Regions from separate parts of the Catenuloplanes sp. NPDC051500 genome, predicted to be linked through region 1. Evidence: riboswitches for the same ligand, from Rfam matches in the RefSeq annotation. Region 1 holds a riboswitch; each other region holds the start of a gene.
The links. Region 1 has a riboswitch for cobalamin ahead of ACIA8K_RS05540 (CbtB-domain containing protein). Riboswitches for the same ligand answer to the same signal wherever they lie in the genome.
Positions count from the first base shown of each region.

Region 2: linked by a shared signal. The riboswitch ahead of metE (5-methyltetrahydropteroyltriglutamate--homocysteine S-methyltransferase) and the one ahead of ACIA8K_RS05540 (CbtB-domain containing protein) in region 1 are both predicted to bind cobalamin.
Region 3: linked by a shared signal. The riboswitch ahead of cobN (cobaltochelatase subunit CobN) and the one ahead of ACIA8K_RS05540 (CbtB-domain containing protein) in region 1 are both predicted to bind cobalamin.
Region 4: linked by a shared signal. The riboswitch ahead of bluB (5,6-dimethylbenzimidazole synthase) and the one ahead of ACIA8K_RS05540 (CbtB-domain containing protein) in region 1 are both predicted to bind cobalamin.

Region 1 covers NZ_JBITDX010000002.1:574,615-581,780, reverse strand. Annotated here, with positions in the region: gene ACIA8K_RS05550 (ATP-binding protein) at 1-1,568, opposite strand, end outside; gene ACIA8K_RS05545 (CbtA family protein) at 2,015-2,779, opposite strand; gene ACIA8K_RS05540 (CbtB-domain containing protein) at 2,797-3,000, opposite strand; cobalamin riboswitch at 3,033-3,207, opposite strand; gene trmB (tRNA (guanosine(46)-N7)-methyltransferase TrmB) at 3,246-3,911, opposite strand; gene ACIA8K_RS05530 (cellulose binding domain-containing protein) at 4,211-5,296, opposite strand; gene ACIA8K_RS05525 (hypothetical protein) at 5,428-6,390, opposite strand; gene ACIA8K_RS05520 (hypothetical protein) at 6,942-7,166, opposite strand, start outside.
Region 2 covers NZ_JBITDX010000011.1:140,470-147,635, forward strand. Annotated here, with positions in the region: gene ACIA8K_RS23120 (glycoside hydrolase family 19 protein) at 1-261, opposite strand, end outside; gene ACIA8K_RS23125 (enoyl-CoA hydratase/isomerase family protein) at 363-1,301, opposite strand; gene ACIA8K_RS23130 (RDD family protein) at 1,634-2,047, opposite strand; gene metE (5-methyltetrahydropteroyltriglutamate--homocysteine S-methyltransferase) at 2,211-4,451, opposite strand; cobalamin riboswitch at 4,574-4,784, opposite strand; gene ACIA8K_RS23140 (ABC transporter permease) at 4,801-5,508, opposite strand; gene ACIA8K_RS23145 (hypothetical protein) at 5,505-7,010, opposite strand; gene ACIA8K_RS23150 (ABC transporter ATP-binding protein) at 7,007-7,166, opposite strand, start outside.
Region 3 covers NZ_JBITDX010000032.1:26,404-33,569, forward strand. Annotated here, with positions in the region: gene ACIA8K_RS37575 (precorrin-2 C(20)-methyltransferase) at 59-1,627, opposite strand; gene ACIA8K_RS37580 (precorrin-8X methylmutase) at 1,630-2,262, opposite strand; gene ACIA8K_RS37585 (precorrin-3B synthase) at 2,259-3,974, opposite strand; cobalamin riboswitch at 4,133-4,297, shown strand; gene cobN (cobaltochelatase subunit CobN) at 4,354-7,166, shown strand, end outside.
Region 4 covers NZ_JBITDX010000008.1:276,364-283,529, forward strand. Annotated here, with positions in the region: gene helR (RNA polymerase recycling motor ATPase HelR) at 67-2,241, shown strand; cobalamin riboswitch at 2,256-2,462, shown strand; gene bluB (5,6-dimethylbenzimidazole synthase) at 2,492-3,121, shown strand; gene ACIA8K_RS18875 (TetR/AcrR family transcriptional regulator) at 3,164-3,709, shown strand; gene ACIA8K_RS18880 (DEAD/DEAH box helicase) at 3,780-4,931, opposite strand; gene ACIA8K_RS18885 (cold-shock protein) at 5,181-5,384, opposite strand; gene ACIA8K_RS18890 (serine protease) at 5,639-6,466, opposite strand; gene ACIA8K_RS18895 (hypothetical protein) at 6,650-7,166, shown strand, end outside.

The sequences.
Region 1 (7,166 bases):
GTGGTGTTGCGGTCGATCACCTCAAGCAGCGCGGGCCCGTCCGCGGCCAGCTGCGCGGGCGACGCCTCGCGGAGCAGGCTGGTGTAGGCGCTGATCGAGGTGAGCGGCGTGCGCATCTCGTGGCCGATCAGCGCCAGGTACTCGTCCTTGCTGCGGGCCAGCTGCAGTTCCAGGTCCTCGGCGCGGCGGCGTTCCAGGAACTGGCCGACGTGTGCGGCGATGCCGGCCAGCAGCGCGACAAGCGCGTCCTCCGGATCCTCGACGACCTCGGCGAAGAACGCGAGCACGCCGAGCGTGCCGGTGCCGGACCGGACCGGGATGGCGAGCGCGGCGTGCAGCTGGGACGTCTCGATGGTGTCCGCGGGCAGCAGCGCGGTGCCGTCGGCCAGGTCGCGGATCCAGACCGGCTCGCCGGTGAGCCAGGCCTTGCCGGAGAGGCCCTGCCCGTACGCGAGCTGGTCCGGCACGTGCATCTCCGCCACGCTGCCCGGCGCGCTCCAGTGCGCGGCACTCCGCAGCACGCCGCCGGGGCCGTCGACAAGCCACAGCTCCGCGTGCGCCCAGCCGAGCGTGGCGACCACCGCCTCCAGCACCCGCGGCCCGGCCTCCTCCGCGCTCGACGCCTCGGCAAGCGCGGACGTGACGGCCAGCTCGCAGGCGCGGAACCGCTCGGTGCGCTTGAGCTCTGTGACGTCCTGCAGTGCGATCACGGCGCCGAGCCGGGTGCCGCCCGCGTCCGAGATGGGTTGTCCGTCGACGAGCAGCACGCGTGGGCGTTCGAGGGCCGGGCCGGCCAGCACCTCGAGCCCGTGCAGCTCCTCGCCGCGGAACGCGCGGGAGAGCGGCGTGTCGTCCGGCGCCATCGGCCGCCCGTCCGCGTGCCGCAGCCCGAAGTCGAGCGGGTGACCGCCGGGCGCGAACGGCGCCGGCGTGCGCCCGGTGAACCGCAGCATCGCCGCGTTGATCAGCACGCGACGGCCGTCCGCGTCGCAGGCGACCACGCCGTCGTGCAGGTTGTCGAGCACGGCGTCCAGGAAGCGCCGGTGCCGGTCCGTGGTCTGCCGGGCCTCGCGCTCCGCGACGACAGTGCCGCACACCTCGGCCGCGTGCCCGACCATCGACTGCTCGGCCGCGGTCCAGTCGCGCGGCCGGTAGTCGACCACGGCGCAGACGCCGACGATCGCGCCGGCCCGGGAGCGGACCGGATATCCGAGGTAGGCGCGGGCGGCGGCCAGCCGGATCGGCGCGTCCGGCGGGACCCGCTCGTCGTCCTCGACGTCGTGCACCACAAGCGGGCTCCCCGAGTCGAGGATCAGGCCGGCAAGCGTGGACGCCGCAGGCACGGCGCCGAGGCCGGCCCACGCGTCCGGCAGCGCATATCCGCCGCTCATCAGCGCGCGCCGGTCCTCAAGCAGCTGCACCAGGCCGGTCGGTGCGTTCGCGACCCTGGCGGCCAGCTCGGCGATCCGGTCCGCGGCGTCCGGGACCAGCGAGCGGCGGGAGAGGTCCACCCAGTCGGCGTCCGTGTCGCCGGGCGCCGTCACGGCGATGCTGCCCGTCGTCGTCACCGTCCTGATCCTCCCGTTTTTCGCCGCTCCTGCGCCCTCAGACTAATGCCGTGAGACACGTCAAAACCGGCAATTCACAGACGCGAGGGTACGACCCGAGCGTGACCCGGCCCGCTCAGAGGCAAGCCCGGCCGTCGTCGCTGATGCCGCTCACCGCGCCGCCACGCTGCCGCGCTCACGCGCGACGGATGAGCTGGATCCGTCCTCGGCACGCCCGCGCGCGCCGGGTCCCAGGCCGGTCGGGGAGTGCGGGCGGTTGTCCCGGGCACCCGCGCTCACCAGGTTCAGGCCGGTTGGGCGTGCGGGCGGTTGTCCCGGCACACGCTCGACGTGTTCCGGCCTGATCGGGGCGCGCGGCGATCAGGTGGGGAGGTCCGCGCGCGCGGTCCGCACAGCGAACGGGGTGCTCCGGCGAGAACACCGGAGCACCCCGATCGAGCGTTGCCTCACGCGGAAGCGGTCGCCTCCACGTCGCGGACGGTTCTCGCCGGGCGCGGCGTGAGCAGCAGGCCAAGCGTCGCGCCGATGGCCGCCCACATCGCGGCCAGCTCGGCAAGCGACGCGACCCGGAAGTCCCAGATCAGCTGCGGTGACACGTCCGCCGGGATCTCTCCGGTGGCGGCCGGCCAGATGACCAGGATCAGCGCGTAGCCGACGAGGCCGGTCAGCACGCCGCCGGTCACCGCGACCGGCCCGGACTGCCCGCGGGCCAGCAGCACCTGACGGACCAGCACGGCAAGCCAGGCGATCGCCGCGGCGGCCGCGATCAGTGACAGGTACTGCGCGGTGCGGGCGTCCACCGTGTCCGGGTCGCCGACCGCGGGCGGGTTCGCCGGGTACTTCAGCGCCGGTACCAGTGCGAACGCGACGAAGCCGAGGAACGCGAGCAGCGTGGCCCGGCCGAAGTCGGTCCGGCCGGGCAGCCGGTGCCGCACCTTCGCGAACACCACGGCGAGCACAAGCGCGAGGCAGACCGCGACAGCGATCGCGGCGACCATGCCGCCGATCACCTGCATGGTCCGGCCGACCAGCTCGGGTTCGGCGGGCTCGGCTGCGGTGCGGGCCTCCTCGACGGCGAGCGCGCGTTCGATGACCGGCTCGACCACGAAGAACGCGACGAGGGAGGCAGCCACCCCGCCGGCGACGCCCGCGAGGGCGCCACGCCGGAGGATGCCGCCGAGCGTCGGTGAGGACACTATGGGCGTGGTCATGTCGGAGTGCCCCGCGCTCAGTGGCAGGGGACGCCGAGCGCGTGCCGGCCGTCGTGGGTGAACTCGTGCAGGTACGCCGCGACCTGGCCGGTGGTGACCAGCCCGTTCTCCTGGAGAAGCAGGTAGAACACGATGAGCGCGACGGCCGCGAGCAGCCAGGCGAGCAGCGGGACCCTGATCGGGGCGACCGCGGCGGTGGGAGCGGAACTGGCAGACGGCATGATTGTTGATCCTCTCGTCCATGCCTCGTGGCGATGTGATGCGGCGCCACGGCCGGTCTCCTGGCTCCCGGATCAACACGCCCGTTCCTGCCTTCCCAGACCCGAAGGTCCGGTGGCGAGGGTGGAACGGGCACTTCCCGGTCACAGTGGCGAGGACCACGCCGGATTTACACCGGCTTCCCGAGCACCGTGGCCTGCGCAGCTTACGCCCGGTGAAAATCGCGCGACAAGAGGAGGTGATCTATCTACAACTGTTGCTGCTCCTCATCGGTGGCGGAGCGGTAGAAGATCATGTCGTAGATGCGGCGATGCGCGGTGACGCCCCGGCGCTCGAACTTGGTCATCGGCCGGTGCTCGGGCCGTGGCGCATAACGGTCGAAGCCGTTCGTCAGGCCCGGTTCCGCGGTAAGGCTCTCCATCATGGACTGTGCGTAATCCGCCCAGTCGGTGGCGCAGTGCAGCGTGCCGCCCGGGCGCAGCCGGGAGCGGAGCAGCCCGAGGTGTGCGGGCTGGATCAGCCGGCGCTTGTGGTGCCGCGCCTTGGGCCACGGGTCCGGGAAGAAGACGTGGATCGCGTCGAGCGAGGCGGGCGCCAGCTGGTGCCCGACGAGCGTGACCGCGTCGCCGAGCGCCACCCGCACGTTGGTCAGCCCGCGGCGCTCGCTCATCGCCAGCAGATTGCCCACGCCGGGCGTGTGCACCTCGACCGCCAGGTAGTCGCGCCCCGGGTCGGCCGCGGCCATCGCCACTGTCGCCTCGCCCATGCCGGACCCGATCTCCAGCACGACCGGCGCCTCGCGGCCGAACAGCGCGGCCAGGTCGAGCGGCAGCGCGTCGGCCGGGTCGAGCGGCACGTCGACGCCGTGGCTCTCCCAGAGGCGCTCCATCGCGTCGTGGTGCTTCGGACTCATCCGCCCCCGCCGGGGATGGAACGTCCGCACCCGGCCGTGCGGCAGCGCGTTGATCTGCTCGGCCAGGCCGGTGATCTGGTCGTCAAGCACACCCAGCTGGTCGGCAAGCCCCAGCTGGTCGGCAAGACCCGTGTGGTCCGCAAGCCCCGTCTGGTCCGCAAGCCCCGTGAGGTGGAGCGTTGCGTCAAGATCAGTGTTCGTCTCGATACTCATCAGACCCCAGACAATACCCAGGGGGTACGACAGAAGCGCAGCTCCCGCCGTACCCCCTTTCGGGTTTGGTGGTGTTTTGTAGTTGTTTATCCGAAAGTGCAGGTGGCGGTAGTTGTCGGATTACTCCCCGTCCACGACCCGATGAACCCGACCGTGGCATTCCCACCCGGCGGCAGCACGCCGTTCCAGGCCGCGTTGCCGACCGAGACGTCCGCACCCGACTGGGTGACCACGCCGCCCCAGGACTGGGCCACCTGCTGCCCGGCGCCGAACGTGAACCGCGCGGTCCACGAGCGGCTGGCCGTGACGCCGGAGTTCGCCACCGTCAACTCGCCCTGGAAGCCGCCCTGCCACTGACCTGTCACCCGGTAGGAGGCGGTGCATCCGGCCGCGGGCGTCGGCGTCGGCGTGGGCGCAGGGCTGCCGGTCCCGGTCGGCGTCGGGGTCGGCTGGGTACCGGTCAGCGCCTGGACTAGCGGGGGATACCACCGGTTGGCGATCTTGACGTCGCCGGCCGCGTTCGGATGCACGCCGTCGCTGGTGTCAGTGGCCGGCACGAACCCGGTCCACTGGTCGACCACGGTGACCGGCGAGGCCGCTGTCGTCCGGGACGCGGCCCACGCCGGGATCGCCGCGTTGAACGCCACGGTCCGCGCCGCGCACTCGGTGCAGCTCGGCGGGTCGACCGGGATGATCTGCGCGACCAGGATGCGCATGGCGGGGTTGCTGGCACGCATCTGGTCCACGAGCGTGCTGAACGCCGCCAGGATCGTGGCCGGCGCGATGTTGCTCCAGACGTCGTTCGTGCCCAGATGCATGATCACGACGTCCGGATCGGTGGCGGCGAGCCAGCCCGGGAGCAGCGACTGGTTCGCGATGTTCGTGGCCAGGTAGCCGCCGTGGCCCTCGTTCTCACCGTCGTAGACGAAGCCGCAGCCCTGCGCCGGCAGCGTACCCACGAAATCGGTGTTTGTGTATCCGGCCGCCTGCAACTTCTGCCAGAGCAACGCGCGCCAGCAGCCGGGCGAGCCGGTGATCGAGTCGCCGAGCGCCATGATGCGCACCGGGTCGGCCGCCAGCGCTCCGGCCGGTGCGGGCCGGATCATGAGCAGGGTGAGGGCGACCGCGCACAGGGTGGCGGCGGTCGCGAAGAGACGTGTTCTGGGGGACATGGTTCAGCTCCGAACGGGCTCGCTGCGAATGAGGCAGCGTGGCGACGCTCCCGCCGCTGGTGGTGGAAGGCTTGCCCTGCCTCCCGCACGACGGGCCCGAACGGCTCCGGAGATATTTTGTTTCTTCTATGTCAGCTTTTCAAGGGGCGGGGGTCCGGCTGCGACCCCTTGCTCACCGGCACGCGCACGTTGCCGCCGGTGTCCAGCCGGAAGACCCACGACCGGCCGTCCCGCTCGCCGGTCAGGAACGCGGTCCGTGTCGTGAGATAGCTCAGCTCCCGGTCGCCAGGCACGCCGAGCGTCCGCTTCGTCCCGGCGGACAGGTCATACTCGACAAGTTGTAGCGCCCCGCCCTCCAGCGACGCGGTCCAGCTCAGGCGCATGCCGTCCGGCCGCCACGCCGGCACGGCCGCGAACCCGTCCCGCTGCCCGCCACCGCCGAACGAGGCGAAGTCCTCCTCCACGGCGCCGGCGATCGTGCCCACGGTCAGGCACGCGTCGTAGATCGCCTCGCACTGGCCGCCGCGGAACGCGATCCGCTTCCCGTCCGGCGCCCACGACACCGCGTTGTCCTGCGCGATCCGCTCCGCAAGCGTGCCCCGCGCCGGCGCCGGCTTCTCCACCGGCAGCGGCTGGCCCTTGCACTCCGCCGGGAACAGCACCTCGGGCTTCGGGCTCTTGGCCGCCCCGTCGATCCGGTAGACCGCCGGGCCGCCCACGCAGCCCGGCGCCATGAACGCCAGCCAGCGGCCGTCCGGCGACCAGTCCGCGCCGCCCGAGGCGTATCCGCTGAGCCGGCGTGGCGCGGAGCCGTCCGCGTTCATCACCCAGAGGCGGTTCTTGACCAGGTAGGCGATCCGCCTGCCGTCCGGCGCCCACCGCGGCCGTGCGGCGCCGCCGTCCCTGGTGAGCTGCCGCTCCACGCCGCCGCGGGTCACGAACACGTTCCCGTCGCGGACGAACGCCAGGTCGGCCGCGACGTTGCTCTGCTTCGCCGGCCCGGCCGCCTGCGCGCCCTGCGGACAGCACACGGCCGCCACAAGCATCATCAGGCACGCGACCGCACGTCCACCGCTGACGGTCCTGCTGCGCATCACGGTTCCCCCGAGCTCATGACCTGCCACGATCTCGCGGCTATCGCTGCCTGTCCTGCACGGCACCCGATCGACGCAACCGAACGGCACCTGAGCGCTTCCCGCCTCGCACCCTAAGCCGGAACGTCGCTTACGGGTCGGAAATGCCGCATTTCGGGCGCGTTGCGCCGGTGGCCTTCGCGGGCATGGAGAAGCGGCGGCCCGTGGTGAACGGGCCGCCGCTTCGCTCCGATGGATCCGGCGTCGAACCGCGACGCCGCTCCGTCATCGGCGCCGGGGCGCATCGCCGGTGGCGCGTAGGCCGCATCGCCTGTGACCGTATGCCGCGCCGCAGGCGGTGCGTGGGTCACACCGCCTGCGACGCGGGGGTCGCACCGCCTGCGACGCGGGGGTCACGACGTCGGCGGTGCGTGGGTCACGACGTCAGCGGTGCGGGTCACGACGTCAGCGGTGCGTGGGTCGTGACGTCGGCGGTGCGTGGGTCGTGACGTCGGCGGTGCGTGGGTCGTGACGTCGGCGGTGCGTGAGTCGCGGTCTTGGTGGTGCGTAGGTTACGACGCCGTCGACCACATCGCCGCGAACGCCGCGGCCTCGCCTGTCAGCCAGCGGTCGATGTCGGCCGGCTTCGTCGCCGCACCCGCCCGGAACACGTCCCCGCGACGCACGTCGACAAGGACCGGCTCCGCGTGCGGCAGTATCTGGTCCATGTAGGCGGCCATCAGGTGCAGCGTCGCGACAACTGTCTCGTCACTCGGCGGCGTCTCGTCGAAGTGCAG
Region 2 (7,166 bases), on a different contig from region 1:
GCACCTGCCGCCGGTACGGATGGTGCCGTCGCCCGGCAGCGTCCACTGCTGGGTGGCGTCGCCGACACACGGGTACAGGTCGATCGCCGTGCCGTTGGCGGTGTTGCCGCCCGCCGCACCGATGCACTTGCCGGCCAGCCCGGTGATCTGGCCGGTCGCCGCGGCCGAGGCGGCCTGACCGGTGGCAGTGAGAAGTCCGGCGGCCGCGGTCAGGCTCAGCGCGGCGGCAAGCAGAGTCCTTCGAAGCTCAGGAATGCCCATACAAGGAAGTCCGTCCTTGTCGATGTCTGCGGGGGCAGCGCGCGCTGCGTCCATGCAACACCGGCGGACATAGACCTGTAAAGATTTTTAAACTTTCTTTATTATTTATCGGGGTACGCCGCTGGCGGGTTCAGCTCGAGCGCCGTGCCGTCCGCCCACGGGCCCGGGTCGGTGAGGAACACGCTCTCGCCGTCCGGCCGCTGCATCTCCACCCAGCGCCGCAGCGCAGCCCTCGTCACCGGCGTCGGCATGCCGGTCATCTGAGACACGCCCTCGCCGGTGAGCGTCTGCCCGGCCGTCGTCTCGTACGCGCGGTTGATCAGGCGTTTCTGACTGGCGACCCGGCCGCGCGGACGGCGCGCGTACCGCTGGGCGAGCCGCTGCGCCTCGGCCAGCGGATCCACCGGGCAGACCCGGTCGATCAGGCCCGCGTCACGCGCCGCCACGGCCGTGAACGGCTCCGCGTCGAGCAGCATCCGCATCGCCCGCGCGGGCCCGACCAGATGCGTGAGCCGCTGCGCGCCGAGCGTGGTGGTAAGCCCGATCGTCAGCTCCGGGACCACGAACGACGCCCGCTCCGACGCCACCCGCTGATCGAAGAAGACGGACAACTCAAGCCCGCCCCCGCCGCACGGGCCGTCGATCGCCGCGATCCACACCGCGGGCGACCGCATCACCGCGGCGGGCAGGGACTGATAGCGGGTCATCGCGTACACACCGGCCAGCGGCGAGCGTTCCAGCAGTCCACCGGCCCCGGCCGCGGACAGCAACCGCACCGCGCCAAGCACCGCGCGCGCGGCCGGCGCCGGCAGCCGCGGTCCCGCGTCCGCCTTGGCGCTGAGGTCCGCGATGTCCCAGTGCGTGATGTACCGCCCCGGCACCGCACTCCCGACCACCACCGCACCGATCCCGGGATCCCGCTCGACGTCGCGCGCCACCCCCAGCAGCGCCTCGACGATATCCCGGTTCAGATAGTTGTGCGGCGGCGCGTCGACCAGAACGGTGAGCACCCGCCCGTCCCGCGCGATCCTGATTGTCACCGTACGGATGCTGACGGGCCGTTGTTGACACCCTGTTGACGGCCGCCCCGGTCCGACGCCACGTCCGGCCACGGCAGCACCTGGGACGTCCTGGTCCGCGACCGTACCGCAGGCACCACCGCCCCGGTCGCGGCCGGCGACCCCGGCGTCCACACCTCCGTCCAGGCCGTCACGCCGGACGGCGCCACCCTGGCCTACTGGTCCGAGGCCGCCGCCCTCGTTCCCGGCGACACGAACGCCGCCGCGGACGTCTTCGTGGTCGACCCCGGCTGCCGCTGACCGTTCCGCGGTGCCGCGCCCGGGTGCCCGGCCGGCGTGACGCAGCCTCGTGGTCAGGCCCCGCTCTCGGCCGCGTTCCGGACCACGACGGTCCGGCAGACCAGGTCGCCGATCGTCTGCCGCCTCGCCGTGACCAGCGGCAGCAGGTATCCGAGGTAGCAGACGGCGGCGTCGAGGAGGTGGGCCAGGTCGCGCAGCGCGGCCCGGCCCACCCCGATCGGCCGCCCGGTGCCGGCGTCGGCAAGCCGGACGCCGAAGAGCCTGCGGCCCCAGCTCTGCCCGGTCCGCCCGGCCAGGTACCAGCGGTTCCAGCAGAACAGCCCGAAGGCGAGCAGGCCCACGACCGCCGCGATGAGGCGCGGGGCGCCCGGCGTGTCGAGGAATTCGGCGGCCACGAACAGCGGAACGGCGACGAGCCCGTCCACGGTGTTGGTGCCGACCCGGATGAGCCAGGGCGCGTAGGTCATCGATGTCTCCCATAGCCGCTGAGGGCACTTCTGATCGGCTCCGGCCGACCGCGTCAAGATTCGCAGTGCCGGCCGTGACCGCGCGTCAGTGGGAAGTGAGGTCCTCGCGGCCGTCCGGTCATCCGATCGGATGACCGGACGGCGCGCATCAGGGGCGTACGGCCTACCGGCCCGTGCGAACGTCCGCGGCGGCCGCGACCATGCGGGTCAGCGACGCCTCCACCTCGGCGTACCCGCGGGTCTTCAGGCCGCAGTCCGGGTTCACCCACAGCCGTTGCGCGGGGACGGCCTCGACCGCACGCCGCAGCGACGCGGTGATCTCCGCCTGGGACGGCACCCGCGGGGAGTGGATGTCGTACACCCCCGGACCGACGCCCCGGCCGTACCCGGCGGCGTGCAGGTCGTCGAGCACCTCCATCCTGGACCGGGAGGCCTCGATGCTCGTCACGTCCGCGTCGAGCGCGTCGATCGCGGGCAGCACCTCCCCGAACTCGGAGTAGCACAGGTGCGTGTGGATCTGGGTGGCGTCGTCCACGCCGGAGGTGGCCAGCCGGAACGCGCCGACGGCCCAGTCCAGGTAGGACTTCTGACCGTCGCGGCGCAGCGGAAGCGTCTCGCGCAGCGCCGGCTCGTCGACCTGGATGACCCGGATCCCGGCGCGCTCCAGGTCCGCGGTCTCGTCGCGCAGCGCCAGCGCGACCTGGTTGGCCGTGTCCGCGAGCGGCTGGTCGGTGCGCACGAACGACCAGGCCAGAATCGTGACCGGGCCGGTCAGCATGCCCTTGACCGGCCGGTCGGTGAGCGACTGCGCGTAGGACGACCACTCGACTGTCATAGCGCCCCGCCGCGCTACGTCACCGTAGATGATCGGCGGGCGCACGCACCGCGAGCCGTAGGACTGCACCCAGCCGCCGCTCGTGGCCGCGAAGCCGTCGAGCTGCTCGCCGAAGTACTGCACCATGTCGTTGCGCTCCGGCTCGCCGTGCACGAGCACGTCCAGCCCGAGCCGTTCCTGAAGGCGGATCACGCCGAGGATCTCCGCCCGCATCTGGTTGCGGTAGCCGAGCGGGTCAAGCGTGCCGGCCCGCAGCGCGGCCCGTGCCTTGCGCAGCATCGCGGTCTGCGGGAACGAGCCGATCGTGGTCGTCGGCAGCGGCGGCAGCCCGAGCCGGGCCTGCTGCGCGGCGGCCCGGCCGGCATAGGCACCGCGCCGGGAGTCCTCCGGCCGCAGCGCGTCGAGGCGGGCGCGGACCCCGTCGTTGCGCCAGGCCGCGGGCGGCGGGCCGAGTGGCTCGGGCAACGCACCGGCCGCCCCGGCCAGCGCCACCACCTCGTCAACCTTCTGCCTGGCGAAGGCGAGCCGTTTCCGCAGCTCAGGAGCAAGATCCAATTCAAGATCGAGATCCACGGGTACGTGCAGGAGCGAACACGACGTGGCCACCGCGACCTCGCCCGCAAGCCCGGTGAGCGTGGCCAGCCGCGCCGCCGCCGTGCGCAGATCCGTGCGCCACACGTTGTGCCCGTCGACCACCCCGGCCACGATCGTCTTCTCCCGCGCGTTCCCGGCCGCCGCGAGCGCGTCCAGGTTGCCCGGCCCGGCGACCAGGTCCAGGCCGACCGCCTCGACCGGCGTGTCAAGCAACGCGGGCAGCGCGTCACCGAGCTCGCCGAAGTAGGTCGCGACGAAGATGCTCGGCCGGCGTGCGACCGCGGCGAGCGCGATGTAGACCGCCCGGAGCGCGTCGATCTCCTCCGCGGTACGGTCGGCCGCGTAGGCGGGCTCGTCCAGCTGCACCCAGCGCACGCCCGCCGCGGCCAGCTCGCGCAGGATGTCCGCGTAGACGGCGACCAGGTCGTGCAGCCTGTCGAACGGCCGGAACCCGCCCGGTGCGCCCTCCGCCGCCTTCGCCAGCAGCAGGAACGTGGCCGGCCCGACGAGCACCGGCCGGCTGTCGATGCCGAGCGCGCGGCTCTCCGCGTACTCACGCAGCGCCTTTGTGGGTGTGGCTGTGAAGACCGTGTCCGGGGCGATCTCCGGGACCAGGTAGTGGTAGTTCGTGGCGAACCACTTGGTCATCTCCAGCGGCGGCTGCGCGTCCGTGCCACGCGCCATCGCGAAGTACGTGTCGAGGTCGCTGAGGCCCAGCCCGGCGAACCGCGCCGGGACCGCACCGACCGCCACCGCCGTGTCGAGCACGTGGTCATAGTAGGAGAACGTGTTGGACGGGATCGCCTCGATCCCCGCCTCACGAAGCGTGCGCCAGACGTCCGCGCGCAACCCCGCGGCGATCTGGTCGAGCTGCCCGGCGTCGATGCGGCCGGCCCAGTAGGCCTCGACCGCCCTCTTCAGCTCGCGATCCGGGCCGATGCGCGGATAGCCGAGCACCGTGGTGTGACCGAACATGTGAAACCTTCCCTCGAGGTCGGCGGACCCGTCGGAAAGGCTGGGTGAGGCACGGCGGCCGGTCTGCGCCTCCGGTGACCCGCCCTGGCCCTCCCGAGGGACCGTCGGCAGCGCACACCGGTCCCGGTGTACGCGGTGCGGGCAGGTCTTCGGACTCGTGGGCGCGTCACTCGTTCCTACCGGCCGTCGCTTCCCAGGCTCCGATTGCGGAGCCCAGTGCTTGATGACGGCTTTCGTTCCCACTCACCGCTGCGGGGCAGTCCCGGTTTCCCACCGGGTTCCCTCTTACGACGCCGTGGGCGACCACGGCGAACCAGCACTGCCCGACATCCTACGGCCTCGGCACCGCTCAGGCGTCCCGGCGGTGCAGGACCACCGCCCCGATGACAAGCGACGCCACGGACCACGCGGCCAGCACACCGAGACCGGCCCACGGCGTGATCGGCGGGCCCGTCGTCGCCTGGACGGACAGGCCGGACGGCATGGGGGCGAAGCGGCGCAGGGCCCGCTGTGTGTCCGGGTCGGTGACGGTCGTGGCGATCAGTGGGGGCGCGTAGAGCAGCACCAGCACCAGCACGACCGCGGCCGAGGTCGCCGGGTCCCGGAGCGCCGCGACGACGCCGAGCGCCAGCAGTCCGATCAGGATCAGGTAGAGCACCGACCCGGCGGCGGCGCGCAGCCCGGGACCGCCGACGGGCAGGATCGCGCGGCCGGCGGCCAGGCAGCCGAGCACCGCGAGCCCGCCCGTGACAAGCGTCGACGCGCTCACCACGAGAGCCTTGACCCCGAGAACCACAAGCCGCCGGGGTACGGCGGTGAACGTCGTCCGCAGCGATCCCCCGAGGACCGAGACCGCCAGCAGCACCACGAGCGCCTGCCCGAGCCGCACCCCGGCCAGGGTAAGCGCCGCCGGGTCGAGACCGCACTCGTTGCGCGGGCACGCGGCGACCGCGAGCAGGCTGACAAGCACTGTCACCGCCACGATGGACGGCAGCAACAGGTGGACGGCGGGCTCGGTGCGCAGCCGCGTCCACTCCGCGTGCAGGGCCGGGATCACAGGTCGGCCCGCCGCAGCCGCACGCCCGCCAGGACGAGCGTGAGCGTGGCGTACCCGGCCAGCACCGCGAGCCCGCCCCAGGCCGGCAGCGGGAAGTACCCGGCCATCGGCACGTAGTTGGCGATCACGTGGGCGTACGCCGGCTCGGTCTGCTGCACCGCGAAGGCCGCGGCGGGAGTGACCCGCAGCAGCCACTGCGACGCCCCCGCGGGCAGCCCGCCCACAACCGCCGCAAGGTACGGCAGCACGACAACCGCGACGGCCAGCCCGGCCGCGGGCAGGCTGCGCCGGACCAGCGCACCGAGCCCGAGGGCGAGCAGCGCCACCCCGGCGGTCAGCAGCCCCACCGTGAGCGACAGCGTGACCACGTCCGGGACCGGCAGGAACGGCCTCCGGGACCCGTTGGCGTGGAGCACCCGTTCCGCGACCGGCACGACGAACGCGGCGGCGGCAGTCCCGGCGGCGAACATGGCCGCGCCGAGCACCGCGGCCTTCGCGAGCAGGATCCGGGCGCGGCCGGGGGCGGTCAGCGCGGTCACGCCGACCAGGCCGAGGCGCAGTTCCGCGGTGATGAACTGGACGGCCACGACGATCACCACGATCAGGCCGATGACCAGGCCGAGCAGCGTCATCTGGGTGCCGGGTCCCTCGCCGGCGAGGGGTGCGATGTCGCCGTTGCCGCTGACCGTCCAGACGCCTGCGGACTCCTCCGCGCTGCCGGGGTGGTGGACGGGGCCGTCCGGTTCGGGGTCGGCGCCGACGTCGTCGCGCAGCCACCCGCCGCCGGGTACGGCCCCGGTCAGGCCGAGATTGTCGAACGTGGCGGTGGTCGTGGACAGGCGGGCCTGAGCGGTGCCGCCGCCGACGCCGTTGTGCACGGTCAGGTCGCTCGGCGAGGTGACGAACAGCCCGATCTCGACCGGGCCGGTGAGCGTGGCGGTCCCGACCCGGGTCCAGGTGACGCCGTCGGCGGACTCCTCGCCGGTGAGCGTGCCGCCCACCCGGGTCAGCCGCAGCCAGCGTGGCGCGCCTGTGGACACGGCGCCGGGCAGGCCCGCGACGTCGTGGACGAAGTCGTGCTGGAGGCGTACCCCGTGCTCGGCGGTGGTCATCAGCGCCACGTAGCCGGAGCCTTCAGTAGTGCCGCGCTTGGCGATGATCCCGGCCTTCGCCCACGGGACCAGGCCGGGGACGATCGTGTCGTGGTTCGGCGGCGGGTAGGTGATGATCCCGGTCATCGAGGTCACCCGGACCGTGATCGTGCCGTCCCCGGGCAGGGGCTTGTGCACGAAGTAGAATTTGTCGCGCACGGATTCGCCGCCCGGCCCGGCCGGGGGTGTCGGGCACTCGACGTCGACGGTGCCCTTGGAGCAGACAGACACGCTGTTCGCGGCGACGAACAGGCCCAGGCCGACGATCAGCGCGGCCGTGGCGACGGTGCCGAGCACCAGGCCGCGTACCGTGCGGAATTTCGTCAACTCCGCGTGCAGGAGCCGGCTCATCGGTAGTCCACCTCGTCCCGGGTCAGCGCGAAGTAGGCGTCCTCCAGCGAGTCCGCGCCCGCGACCAGGTCGGCCACCGTGGTGTCGGCCAGGACCCGGCCCCGGCCGGCGACCACCACGTGCGCGGCGATGTGCTGCAGCTCGCTCATCAGGTGG
Region 3 (7,166 bases), on a different contig from region 1:
CGCGGGAGCGTACGCGCAGCACCACCCACAGAGCGGGAAAGCCTTCCGCTTGAGCGCTTCAGCTGGTCGTCGGGTACCGGCGGGGGGTGAAGACCGTGCCGTTGACGTGGCGGGTCTGGGACGAGCCGATGATCAGGAGCGTGCGCATGTCGACCGCGTCGGCGGAGAGGTCGGCGAGGCGGACCACGCTGACCCGCTCGCCGGAGCCGCCGACGTCGCGGCCGAGGACCACAGGTGTGTCCGGGCCGCGGTGCTCAAGCAGCAGTTCGCGGGCCTTGTCGACCTGCCAGGTGCGGGACTTCGAGGCCGGGTTGTAGATCGCGATGACCAGGTCGGCGCGGGCGGCGGCGGTCAGGCGTTCCTCGATCACGTCCCAGGGCTTGAGCCGGTCGGAGAGCGAGATGACCGCGTAGTCGTGGCCGAGCGGTGCGCCGACCCGGCTGGCGACGGCCTGCGCGGCAGTGAGTCCGGGCAGGACGGTGACCGGAATGTCCGTGTAGGGCGCGGTCGCGGCGACCTCGAGAACCGCGCTGGCCATGGCGAACACGCCGGGATCGCCGGATGAGACCACTGCCACCCGGCGACCGCGGGCGGCGAGCGTCAGTGCGAACTCGGCGCGCTCGGACTCGACGCGGTTGTCGCTGGGGTGGCGGGTCTGGCGCGGGTTGGCGGGGATGCGGTCCAGGTAGGGGCCGTAGCCGACCAGGTCGGTGGCCTCGCCGAGCGCCGCCTGCGCCTGGGGTGTGGTCCACTCCCGGCCGGCGGGGCCGAGACCGACCACGGCCAGGGCGCCGGTTCCCGGCATTTCGGGCGCGGCCGCGGTGACAAGCGTGCCTGCGACCGGCGAGACAGTGGAGGCCGGCACGCCGGACGCGGCCGCGAGATCGGACAGCGCGGCCGCGGTGGACGCGTGCACCCGGCTCGGCAGCAGCGCCACCGAGAAGTACGGCACGGTGGACGGGTCCACGTCGCGCAGCGGGAGGATGCGCTGCTGGGCGGTGGTGGCGCGCTCGACGTACCAGGCGTCGTCCAGGCGGCCGGCGGACTCCAGCGCGTCCCGGACCCCGCCGAACGTGCGGCCAAGCTTCATCACGGCGGCGGAGTCGGCCGCGGCCAGGCGGGACGCAAGCTCGGCCGGTGGGAGCGTGCCGGGCAGCACGGTGAGCGTCTCCTCCGCCTCGACCAGCGGGCGGCCCAGCTCGGCCGCGGCGCCGGCTATCGAGGTGACGCCGGGGACGACTGCCGTCTCGTACCGGGTGGACAGGCGTTTGTGCATGTGCATGTAGGAGCCGTAGAAGAACGGGTCGCCCTCGCAGAGCACCACCACGTCACGGCCGGCGTCCAGGTGTGCGGCGAGCCGGGCGGCCGCATCCGCGTAGAAGTCCTCAAGTGCGCCGCGGTAGCCGCCCGGGTGGTCGGTGGTCTCGGTGGTGACCGGGTAGACGAGCGCCTCCTCGATCTGCCCGTCCCGCCGGTAGGGCGCGGCTATCCCGCGCGCGATGCTGCGGCCGTGGCGAGCACTGTGGAACGCGATCACGTCCGCGGCGCCGATCAGCCGGGCCGCCTTGACGGTCACCAGCTCCGGATCGCCCGGACCGAGTCCGACTCCGTAAAGACGCCCGACCACTGCTACTCCTCCTCGCTGGCGATGGCGTTGAGCGCCGCCGCGGTCATCGCGCTGCCGCCACGGCGGCCGTGCACGACAAGAAATTCAACTGCCGCCGGGTGTACGGCGAGCGCCGCCTTCGACTCGGCCGCGCCGATGAAGCCGACCGGGATGCCGATGATCGCGGCCGGCCGGGGCGCACCCTGGTCAAGCATCTCCAGCAGGTGGAACAGCGCGGTCGGCGCGTTCCCGATCGCCACCACCGCACCGGCGAGCTTGTCCCGCCACAGCTCAAGCGCGGCGGCGGACCTGGTGGTGCCGAGCGACTGCGCCAGGGCCGGGACACGCGGGTCGCGGAGTGTGCAGACCACCTCGTTGTCCGCGGGCAGGCGGCGGCGGGTGACACCGGACGCGACCATGTAGGCGTCACAGAGGATCGGCGCGCCGGCCTGGAGCGCCGCACGGGCGGACGAGACCACACCCGGCGAGTACGCGATGTCGTCGCCCAGATCGGTCATGCCACAGGAGTGGATCATGCGGACCACGACGCGGGAGACATCCTCCGGGAACGCGTCCAGCCGGGCCTCGGCACGGATCGTGGCGAACGAGCGGCGATAGATCTCCGCACCATCCCGGACATAATCGTATTCGGTCACGCGCCGGTCTCCTGTGAGGCGAAGCTGGTACGGGCGGCAGCAACTGCGGCCGCGAGCCGGTCGAGGTCCACACCGTCCGCCGGGGCCGCGGGCGAGGCCGGGCCGCCCGGCGACGCCGAACCACCCGGCAACGCCGAACCGCCGGATGACGCCGACCCGCTGGGTGAGACCGAACCGCCGGACAACGCCGAACCGCCGGACAACGCCGAAGCACCGGGTGACGCCAAAGCACCGGGCAACGCCGAAGCACCGGGTGACGCCAAAGCGCCGGGCAACGCCGAAGCACCGGGTGACGTCCGTGGACCGGACGAAGCGGCGACAGCGGGTGACGTCCGGTTACCGGCCGGCGGCGGGCTCGCGAGCGGCGCCGGGCCGGTCACCCGGTAGCCGCGCGCGGTGGCCAGCACCCGCACGTGCGGAGTGGCCGGGTGGCCGCAGGCACGTTCGCAGCCGATCCAGTGGACCGGTAGCGCGTCCCGGGCAGCCCGCGCCGCGCCGAGCGTGACCGTCGTGGCGTCCACGCGGACGTCCGCGTGCGACTTGGCGCAGCCGGGCAGGCCGGTGCAGGCGGTGACGCCGTACCAGGGCGAGTCCGCATCGGCGCCGAGCCCGGCCGTGACCAGTCCGGGGAGGTGGGAGGCGTCCGGCAGGCCGGGGACGACCACGCCGCGCCAGGGTGTGAAGCGCAGCTCGCCGCCGCCGGTCGCGGCCACGTCGGCAAGCAGGTCGAGCTGGGTGGCGGAGATCCGGCCGAGCGGGATGATCACCGCGAGCGCGACGCCGGCGGCCGGGTGGGCTATCACGCCGATCGGTGGCGCGGGCGGGTCAAGGGCGGGAGTGACAGGTGCGGCGTGGACACCGAGGCGATCGGCGATCCGCGCCACGCCCTGATCGATCTCGGACACCCGCCAGCCCGCCGAGCCTTGGGCGGCCCGCTCGGCGAGGAATGCCTCAGCGGCCGCCACCGCCAGGCCTGCCGCGGTGGGACCCGGCACCCCGGCGGAGCGGTCGGCACCGACGGAACCAGCCGCTCCGGAGGGACTGATCACACCGGCGGGATGCGCTGCACCACCGGAACGAGCCGCACCACCGAGATGGGCCGCACCACCGGGACGAACCGCGCCACCCGGATGAGCGACGACAGCCCGCTGGGCGGTGCCCGCGGGGGCGCGTAAACCTACGTCGACACCGTCGATGAGCAGGGTTAACTCGTCGGGGCCGGAGGCGAGCAGGCAGAGGTCGGCGCCGAGCGCGGCCACGTCGCCCCGGCCGTCGTCGAGCGCGAAGAGGAACCGCCCGGACAGGCCGGCAAGCGAAGGCGACGCGCACAGCGCGGTGTCGAGCGCGTCCACAAGTGGCCGCACGTCCGCACCGCCCTGCCCGTCGAGTCCGCTCAGCGGCGACGCGACCACGTTCCGGGCGCGCTCGTGCGTCAGGGACGGCAGCAGGCCGGCGTCGGCCAGGCGGTCGGCCAATTCCAGCTCCGCCCCGGACGGCAGCGCGCGGAGCTGCAGGTTTCCGCGGGAGGTCAGGTCCAGGCGGCCGTCGCCGAGCTCGCGGGCCGCGCGGGCGAGCACCCGGGCGCGGGCGGCGGTGAGCACGCCGCCGGGGATGCGCACCCTGGCCAGTCCGCCGTCCGCCGCGGCGTGCACCTGGAGCGCGGTGGGGCACGCGTCCGGTCCGGTGCGTGCGGCGCGGGGGGTCGGAGGCATGCGGCGGATACTACGGGTTGTCACGGAGACTGTTTCGGGTTCGTCCGCAGAACCCCGACATGCGTCACAACCGGGGCGAGCAAGATCACCGCCGGTGGCTTGACGTGTGCAGGGGCGGTCGGGAGAGTAGGGGCACTGCATGAAACGCGGCGACGGTGGAGGAAGTCCGGTGTGAATCCGGCGCGGTCCCGCCACTGTCACCGGGGAGCGGACCCCAGCATGACCACTGCTGCATCCTAGGCACCACACCGGCACAGGATCGCCGGCACAGGATCGATTGCGGGAAGGTCGGGGCGAGCGCCGATCCGGGAGCCAGGAGACTCCGGTCGCCGCGCGATCCGTCACGATCTGGGGCGCGGACCCCAGGGAGGAGCCCGCGGTGGCCCGCGTCCTGCTGCTGTCGACGTCCGACACCGACCTGCTCAGCGCCCGTGCCAGTGGCGCGGACTTCCGGTTGGCGAACCCCTCGCGTACCCAGGTGGAAGATCTTGAAGGTCTTCTTGACGGCACCGAGCTGGTGGTGGTCCGGATCCTCGGCGGCCACCGGGCCTGGGAGGAGGGGATCGATGCGCTGCGTGCGCAGGCGCGCCCGCTGCTTGTGCTCGGCGGCGAGGCGGCGCCGGATGCGGAGCTGATGCGGCTGTCCACAGTGGCGCCGAACCTGGCGGCCGAGGCGCACCTCTACCTGGCCCAGGGCGGCCCGGCGAACCTGGCGGAGCTGCACCACTTCCTCAGCGACACGATCCTGCTGACCGGCCACGGCTTCGCGCCGCCGGCCGAGGCGCCGCTCTGGGGCCGGCTGGAGCGTCCGGAGTCGGCGCACCGGACCGGCCCGAAGATCGCGATCCTCTACTACCGCGCACACCACATGGCCGGGAACACCGCGTTCGTGCACGCGCTTGCGGACGCGGTCGAGGCGGCCGGCGCGGAGCCGCTGCCGATCTTCTGCGCCTCGCTTCGCGCGCCCGGCGATGACCTGCTCGACGCGCTGCGGCAGGCGGACGCGCTGATCGTGACGGTGCTTGCCGCCGGCGGCGCGGGCGGCGTGGTCCCGGCCGCGGCCCAGGCCGGTGGCGAGGACGACGCGTGGGACGTGGGCGAGCTGGCCAAGCTTGACGTGCCGATCCTGCAGGGGCTATGTCTGACCAGCTCGCGGGCGGTTTGGGACGGCAACGACGACGGGCTGTCGCCGCTTGACGCGGCCACCCAGGTCGCGGTGCCGGAGTTCGACGGGCGGATCATCACGGTGCCGTTCTCGTTCAAGGAGACCGACAGGGACGGGCTGACCGTCTACGTCGCCGATCCGGAGCGGGCGGCGCGTGTCGCGGGCATCGCGTTCGGGCACGCGCGGCTGCGCCACGTCCCGCCGGCCGAGCGGAAGATCGTGCTGATGCTGTCGGCGTACCCGACCAAGCACTCCCGGATCGGCAACGCGGTCGGCCTGGACACCCCCGCCTCCGCCGTGCGCCTGATCAAAGCCATGATCCAGCGTGGGTACGACGTGGGCGACTTCCCCGGCGTCGACGCGCAGGACGGCGACGCGCTGATGCACGCGCTGATCGCAGCCGGCGGCCAGGACCCGAACTGGCTGACCGAGGAGCAGCTGGAGGGGAACCCGGTCCGGATCCCGGCGAGCGAGTACCGCGCGTGGTTCGCCACGCTGCCGGCCGAGCTGCGTTCCGTGACCGAGCAGCACTGGGGGCCGGCGCCGGGCGAGCTCTACGTGGACCGGTCGCAGGACCCGGACGGCGAGATCGTGCTCGCGGCACTGCGCGGCAACAACGTGGTGGTCATGGTGCAGCCGCCGCGCGGGTTCGGCGAGAACCCGGTGGCGATCTACCACGACCCGGACCTGCCTGCCTCGCACCACTACCTGGCCGCGTACCGGTGGCTGGCGGCGAACTTCGAGGCGCACGCTGTCGTGCACATCGGCAAGCACGGCAACCTTGAGTGGCTGCCCGGCAAGACGCTCGGGCTCTCCGCCGCCTGCGGGCCTGATGCGGCGCTCGGCAACCTGCCGCTGATCTACCCGTTCCTGGTCAACGATCCGGGCGAGGGCACCCAGGCGAAACGGCGCGCGCACGCCACGCTCGTCGACCACCTGGTGCCGCCGATGGCGCGGGCGGAGTCGTACGGCGACATGGCCCGGCTGGAGCAGCTGCTTGACGAGCACGCGAACATCGCGGCGCTCGACCCGCCGAAGCTGCCCGCGATCCGCGCGCAGATCTGGACGCTGATCCAGGCCGCGAAGCTCGACCACGACCTCGGGCTTGCGGACCGGCCGCACGACGCCGAGTTCGACGACTTCCTGCTGCACGTGGACGGCTGGCTGTGCGAGGTCAAGGACGTGCAGATCCGCGACGGGCTGCACATCCTGGGCGAGCCGCCGGCCGGTGAGGCGCGGGTCAACCTGGTGCTGGCCATGCTGCGGGCGCGGCAGATGTGGGGTGGGCAGGTCGCGGCGCTGCCGGGGCTGCGTGAGGCGCTGGGGCTCACCGACGACGGGTCGGCGCCGATGTCCGAGGTGGACGCGGTCGAGGAGCTTGCGAAATCACTTGTCGCGGGCATGGAGGCGGCGGGCTGGGACCCGGGGGCTGCGGCGTCGCTTGTCGATCGGGCTGACATCCGTACCCCCGAGCTTGTGGAAGAGATCTTGATCTTCGCGGCGACGGAGATCGTGCCCCGGCTGGACCGGACCACCGACGAGATGACGCACCTGCTGCACGCGCTTGACGGCGGCTACGTGCCGGCCGGGCCGAGCGGGTCGCCGCTGCGCGGTCTGATCAACGTGCTGCCGACCGGGCGGAACTTCTACTCGGTGGACCCGAAGGCGATCCCGAGCCGGCTGGCCTGGGAGACCGGGCAGGCGATGGCGGAGTCGCTCGTCAACCGCTACCGCGAGGACACCGGCGAGTGGCCGCGGTCGGTCGGGCTGTCCATCTGGGGCACCGCGGCGATGCGCACGGCCGGCGACGACGTGGCGGAGATCCTGGCGCTGCTCGGCGTGCGGCCGACCTGGGACGAGGCCTCGCGCCGGGTGAACGGGCTGGCCGTCGTCCCGCTGGAGGAGCTTTCCCGGCCTCGGGTGGACGTGACCATCCGGATCAGCGGGTTCTTCCGGGACGCGTTCCCGCACGTGGTGGCGTTGCTTGACGATGCGGTGCAGCTGGTCGCCGCGCTTGACGAGCCGGC
Region 4 (7,166 bases), on a different contig from region 1:
GACCCTATTCCTCCTGCACAATCGCTTGTCGAAGCCGTGAACACGGCATTTGAGGGGATTGTGCACATGCAGACCACCGCCAGCGCCTTCGCGCTGCCCGACCACCTCTCGGCCAAGGCCGATCCCGCACTGATCGCCGACGACGAGCGCCACTTCGCCGCCATGTCCGCCTCGATGAGCGCCCAGATCGACGACCTCTCCACCCGCCTCGACGCGGAGCGGAAGAACGCCGCCGGCCGCGGCCGCCAGGCCGTGGACCGGGACGAGGAGGTCAAGCGCCTCACCGCCCGCCTGCGCACGCTCCGCCGCTACAGCCTCGACCTCTGCCTCGGCCGAATGATCGCCGACGCCGACGCTGCCGACGCTGCCGACGCTGCCGACGCTGCCGACGCCACCGCCACCGCCACCGCCGACACCGATGCCGCCGACATCGATGCCGTCTACATCGGCCGGCTCGGCCTGACCGATGGCACCGGGCGTCGCCTGCTCACCGACTGGCGCTCGCCGGCTGCCGAGCCGTTCTTCGGTGGTACCCACAAGAACCCGATGGGCCTCGCGAGTCGCCGCCGCTACCGGTGGACGCGCGGCCGGATCACCGACTATTGGGACGAGGTCTTCACCCCGGATGCCCTTGACGGCCATGCCGCCCTCGACGACCAGTCCGCTTTCATCGCCAGCCTCGGCGGAAGCCGTTCGGCGCGCATGCGGGACGTGCTCGGCACCATCCAGGCGGACCAGGACGCGATCATCCGGGCCGGCTCCGGCGGCGCGCTTGTCGTGGACGGCGGTCCCGGGACCGGCAAGACCGTCGTGGCGTTGCACCGGACCGCCTATCTGCTCTACAGCGATCCGCGTCTCGGGCTTGGCAATCGCCGCGGCGGCGTGTTGTTCGTCGGCCCGCACGAGCCGTACCTCGCGTACGTCTCGGACGTGCTGCCGAGCCTCGGCGAGGACGACGTGCAGACCTGCACGCTGCGTGATCTGGTCCCGGAGGGTGCCGCGGCGGTCGTCGAGACGGATCCGGAGGTGGCGCGCCTGAAGTCGGGCACCGGGATGCTGACGGCCGTCGAGAACGCGGTCCGGTTCTACGAGGAGCCGCCGAGGTCCGGGACGGCCGGGCCGCATGTCACCCCGCAGGACTGGGCGGCCGCGTTCGAGGCCGCGGACGGCACGCCGCACAACGAGGCCCGCGAGCTGATCCGGGACGAGCTGGTCGCGATTCTGGTCGACCGCGACGACGCGGACCCCGGCGAGCTTCGCCGTGATGAGGAGCTGCGCGCCGCGCTGCACCGGGCCTGGCCGATGCTCGACGCCGCCGATCTGGTGGCCGATCTGTGGTCGGTCCCGGCCTTTCTGCGGCGGTGTGCACCCTGGCTGAGTCACGAGGAGGTGGCGACGCTGCAACGGCGGGACCGTACCTGGACCACCGCCGACCTGCCGCTGCTTGACGCGGCCCGCCGGCGGCTTGGCGACGCGGGGGCGGACCGGCGGGAACAGCTGCGGAGGGCGGCGGTGGCGGCCCGGCGGTCCCGGATGGCGACGGTCATCGACGATCTGATCGACTCCGCGGCCTACGACGACGGCGAGGGCCTGATGAAGATGCTTGTCCAGAAGGATCTGCACGAGGTGCTTGTCGACGGGGCCGTGCTGCCCGGCGGGGATCGGGACGCGCTGGCCGGCCCGTTTGCCCACGTCGTGGTGGACGAGGCGCAGGAGTTGACCGACGCGGAGTGGCAGATGCTGTTGCTGCGCTGCCCGTCCCGCAGTCTGACCATCGTCGGCGACCGTGCCCAGGCCCGCCGCCCGTTCACCGAGTCCTGGCAGGAGCGGCTCACCCGGGTGGGCCTGCACCGGATCTCGATCGCCGAGCTGAACGTCAACTACCGCACGCCGGCCGAGATCATGGCCGAGGCTGAGCCGGTCATCCGCGCGGCCCTGCCGGACGCGAACGTGCCGAACTCGATTCGCAGCAGCGGCCTCCCGGTCGTACACGCGGCGGTCGAAGATCTTGATCTGGTTCTTGAGATGCACCTGCACGAGGACGGCATCGCCGCCGTCATCGCGAGCGAAACCTTCCACAAGGGCCACGGGGGTACGCCGAGGGCGCGCGCCCTGACGCCGGAGCTGGCCAAGGGCCTGGAGTTCGACCTAGTGATCCTGATCGACCCCGGGGCCTGGCCGGCCGTGGACCGCTATGTCGCCATGACGCGTGCCACCCGGCAGCTGGTGATCCTGACCTGACGTAGGCTGCCGGTGGCACGAATCTGTTGCGAGGTGCCCCTTCCGTGCGCGGCGGGGGAGAATCTGGGAAGCCGGTGCGAGTCCGGCACGGGCCCGCCGCGGTGACCGGGGAGCTGCCGTCCACGCGTGAGAGCGCAGCCACTGGCCGATGAGGCTGGGAAGGCGGGCGGTGAGGTGACGATCCGGAAGTCCGAAGACCGGCCTCGCGCTGAGGTGGCCCTTCGGGGCCGGAGCACAGCGGGAGCCTGTGATGAGCAATGACCTGTACGAGATCATCCACCGTCGCCGGGACGTGCGGGGCGAGTTCACTGGTGAGCCGCTGCCGGAGGCGACGCTCGACCGGATCCTGGCCGCGGCGCACGCGGCGCCGAGCGTCGGGCTGTCGCAGCCGTGGGACTTCGTGGTGATCCGGAGCCGGCCGGTGCGGGAGGCGTTCCACGCGCATGTGCGGCGGGAGCGTGAGGTGTTCGCGGCGACGCTTGACGGGGAGGCGGCGGGCCGGTTCGCCCGGATCAGGATCGACGGGGTGCTGGAGTCGACGCTATCCATTGTGGTCACGTACGACGCCGAGCGTGGCGGCCCGGCGGTGTTGGGCAGGCATGCGATCGCGGACGCCGGGCTCTACTCCTCCTGCCTGGCCATTCAGAATCTGTGGCTGGCCGCGACCGCGGAGCGACTCGGCGTCGGCTGGGTGTCGTTCTACCGGGAGGAGTTCGTGCGGGAGCTGCTCGGCATCCCGGCCGGGATCCGCCCGGTCGCGTGGCTGTGCCTCGGTCCGGTCACCCGCCTGCACGACGTGCCGGACCTGGAGCGACACGGCTGGCGTACCCGCCGCCCGCTGTCCCTGGCCCGCCACACCGACCGCTGGGGCGCTCAGTGACGGCCGTGAAAGACCGAACGTTCTATCCGGTATGATGGCCGGATGAGGGAACCCAGGACGTCCGAGGCGCGTGCCCGGCTGCTCGCCACCGCGACCCGGATCTTCTACACCGAGGGCATCCACTCCGTCGGCATCGACCGGATCGTGGCCGAGGCGCAGATCACCCGGGCCACGCTCTACCGGCACTTCCCCGGCAAGGAGGACCTGGTCGTCGCGTACCTGACCGAGGCCGACCAGGCCATCCGCGCCCACGTGGAGCGGGCGCGGGCGGACGGGCTGACGCCCGTGGAGGTGGCACGGGCGATAGCGCACGGCATCGCGGACGACATCCGCACGCCCGGTTTCCGCGGCTGCGCGTTCCTGAACGCGGCAAGCGAATATCCCGACCCCGCCCACCCGGTGCATCAGGCCGTGCTCGTGCACCGGCAGTGGTTCCTGGACACGGTCTCGGAGCTGCTTCCCGAGCCCGCGGCCCGGCACTTCGTGCTGTTGCGCGACGGCGCGATGGCGTCCGGCTGCCTCAACGACCCGCAGTCGGTCTGTGAGACGTTCCTGCTCGGCGTGGAAGGCATCCTGACGACGGCCTGAGGAACAAAAAACTCTGCGGGGGTACGGGCCGCGGCCCGTACCCCCGCAGAGTTTGTGTGCTCGGTGGTTTCTAGGCGGGGATCAGCGCCGGGTGACCGGGCGTGACCGCGTCGAAGTCCGGGCGGATGCCGGCCTGGGTGAGCAGCCGGTGCACCTCGCGGCGCTGCTCCGGGAAGACGAGCGTGAAGACCGTGCCGGACCGGCCGGCGCGCGCGGTGCGGCCGCCCCGGTGCAGGTAGTCCTTGCCGTCCGCGGGCGGATCCACGTTCACGACGAGGTCGAGCTCGTCGATGTGGATGCCGCGCGCCGCCACGTTCGTCGCCACCAGGATTGTCGCGGTGCCGGCGCGGAACTGCTCAAGCGCGCGGGTGCGCTGGTTCTGCGAGCGTCCGCCGTGCAGCGCGACCGCCGGGAGGCCTGTCGCGCTCAGCCGGGTGGCCAGCCGGTCCGCAGCCCGCTTGGTCGCGACGAACATGATCGACCGCGGGTTGCGGGCCGCGATGTCTGCCGCGATCGCCAGCTTGTCTCCGGCCGCCACCTCGAGCAGGTGGTGCCGCATCGTGGTGACGCTGCCGGTGGGCGGGTCGACGCCGTGCGTGACCGGCTCGGTGAGGAACCGCCTGACCAGCCGGTCCACGGCCTTGTCGAGCGTGGCGGAGAACAGCATGCGCTGCCCGTTCCGCGGGGTCTGGTCGAGCAGCGCGCTGACCTGCGGCAGGAAGCCGATGTCGGACATCTGGTCGGCCTCGTCGATGACCGTCGTGGTCACCTGGTCGAGGCGGCACTGACCGGCCTTCACCAGGTCGGCGAGGCGACCCGGGGTGGCGACCACGATCTCGACGCCACGCGCAAGCGTCTGCGCCTGCGCGGCGGCGGAGAGACCGCCGACCACTGTGGCCATCCGCAGCCGCAGTGCGGACGCGTAGGGGGTCAGCGACGCGGTCACCTGCTGGGCCAGCTCGCGGGTCGGCGCCAGGATGAGCGCCAGCGGCGCACGGCTGACGGCCTTCTTGCCGTCGAGCAGCGTGAGCAGCGGAAGCCCGAAGGCGAGCGTCTTGCCCGAACCGGTACGGCCACGGCCGAGCACATCCCGGCCGGCCAGCGCATCGGCCAGCACTGCGGACTGTATGGGGAACGGGGTGGTGAGCCCGTTGCGGTGCAACGCCTTGGCGAGACCGGGTGCCAGCGGCAGGTCGGCGAACGTGCCGGCGCCGGTGGGCATCGGGGTCGTGACGACAACCTGGGCGGGCGGAGCGGAAGCCTCGATGGGCTTGCGCGGCGGGCGCCGACGGCCACGCCGGGGGGAGGACACAGTACCTGCGGTCATATGTCTGCAGATGCCTTTCTTGGACACGGCGCGCACCGCACCGTGACAGGAGGCATCGATGGAAACGAACCGAGGTGATATGGCAAAGAAAAAAGGCCCGGGTGGCGGCGCGCCGAATCGGTCACGCCACCACCCGGTGGAAAATCAGAGCGGGCGGATGTTGGCCGCCTGCGGGCCCTTCTGGCCAGGGGTGATGTCGAACTCGACCCGCTGGTTCTCCTCCAGGCTGCGGAAACCGCTGGAGGCGATCGCCGAGAAGTGGGCGAACACGTCGGCGCCACCCTCATCCTGAACGATGAAGCCGAAGCCCTTGTCCGCGTTGAACCACTTGACGGTGCCGGTGGCCATGTCTTCTCCTTCGCGAGCTGTGGGAGGTCCGCACTGCGCGAACCTCTCGTTGCCGCGTTTGATCGCCCGTCCGGAAAAGACGAAATATGAAAAAAGCGCCCGAAGGGTCCGGATACCCACCAGGCGCTGTCATTCATGCAACACAACGTCTACGGAATCAAAACTGCAACGAGAAGAACACTAACACGGTTTGGCTGATCTTCAGCAACGTTCGCTGAAACGGGCGACCGGGGACGACCCGGCCGCCCGGTGGATCAGTCCGGCAGCAGGCACCCGGAGAGCGTCAGATCGATGACGCGTGCCGAGGTCAGGCAGGTGGTGAACCAGTACGTCTGCTCGCCGTAGCCCCGCCCGGACAGCACCGAGACCGTACCGTCGGCCGCGACCTCGCACGGGTTGTTGAGCGTGCAGCGCCCGCCGTCCTCATTGCCTGTGTTGTTGATGCCGATCACCTGTCCGGTGGCCGAGCTCACGATCGGGGAGCCGGACGTGCCGCCGATCGTGTCGCAGCCGGCGTTGTAGCGGATCGAGTCCGTCCACGACCATTCGTCCTCACGAAGCGTGGGCACGAAGCCGTCGATCGCGCAGTTCCAGACGCGCTTCCAGTACCCGGACGGGATCGACATCGAGGTGCCGGCGCTCGGGCGGCTCGACGAGAGCGTGAGCGCGGTGGCGCCGTACGTGCTCTGCAGCGACGCGAACGTGGTGTTGAGCCGGTAGAGCGTGACGTCGGTGCCGGTCATCGTGGCGTAGAGGACCCGATCCGCGCGGACCGTGCCGAGCGCGCCGCCCGACGCGTTGAGCAGCGTGCCGCTGCGGGTGCTCGAGACGTTGCGCAGCACGGTGCCGGCGGCGATGAAGCCGCGCTCGTAGCAGTGCCCGTTGGTAAGCATCATCGCCCGGTCCGTGCTGACCGAGGTGGGGTACCGCACAAGCGACGCCGAGCAGTTGGAGAGCGAGATGGTCGACGCCAGCGTGGCCGCCTGGATCGCCGGAGCCGGGGCCGCAGAGGCCGGTTGTCCAAGAAGGACAGCCGCGGCCGCGGCGGCCGCTACGGTGGCGAGTGCCCGTCGAAGCTGCATGAAGGATCCCTTCCGCGAGGCGGCGGCTCGGGGTGGGCCGCCGAGCCGTACCCTCGCATCGGGGTTGATAGGTGTCAATAAACCAATATCACCCTGGTCCCGGTGATATGCCCCTCGACGAGCGGCGGCCATGATCTTCGTTAGCATTGCCGAGTTCGCTTACGGTGGTCGAAACGAGGGCAGATGCGACTTTTCGGACTGGGTAAGCGGAAGGTGCAGCACGATCCGAGCCAGCAGGCCGCGCTGCTCGCGCAGGTCCGCGAGGGTTTCGGCGCGCACGTCCAGGGCCGGTACCCGGACCAGGCCGCCGGCGTCACCCCGTTCCTGCAGGGCGACGACGGGCTGCTTGTCGCCGGCACGATCCTGCGCGAGTTCGCGGACACGGCCAACGACGCGCTCGCCGCCCAGTGCGCGGACCTCTACCGGCGCACCGGCCACCGGATGATGGTCGACAGGCGCAACTACCGGCCGCTGTGGAAGGAGGCCGGGCACGCGCTGCAGTGGCCGCTGTTCGCGCTCCCGTGCGGCTTCCACCCCTACATCCACGTGCAGGCCGCGGCCACCACAATCGGGCGCAACGCCGGCCGCTACGTCGACGTCGCCGACTCGTACGCCACCCTCACCCACCTGTTCGAGGCGCTCGACCTGCTCCTCTGCGGCTGGGAGTTCGGCCGGGTGCGCGTCGACGCCGACTCCGCGA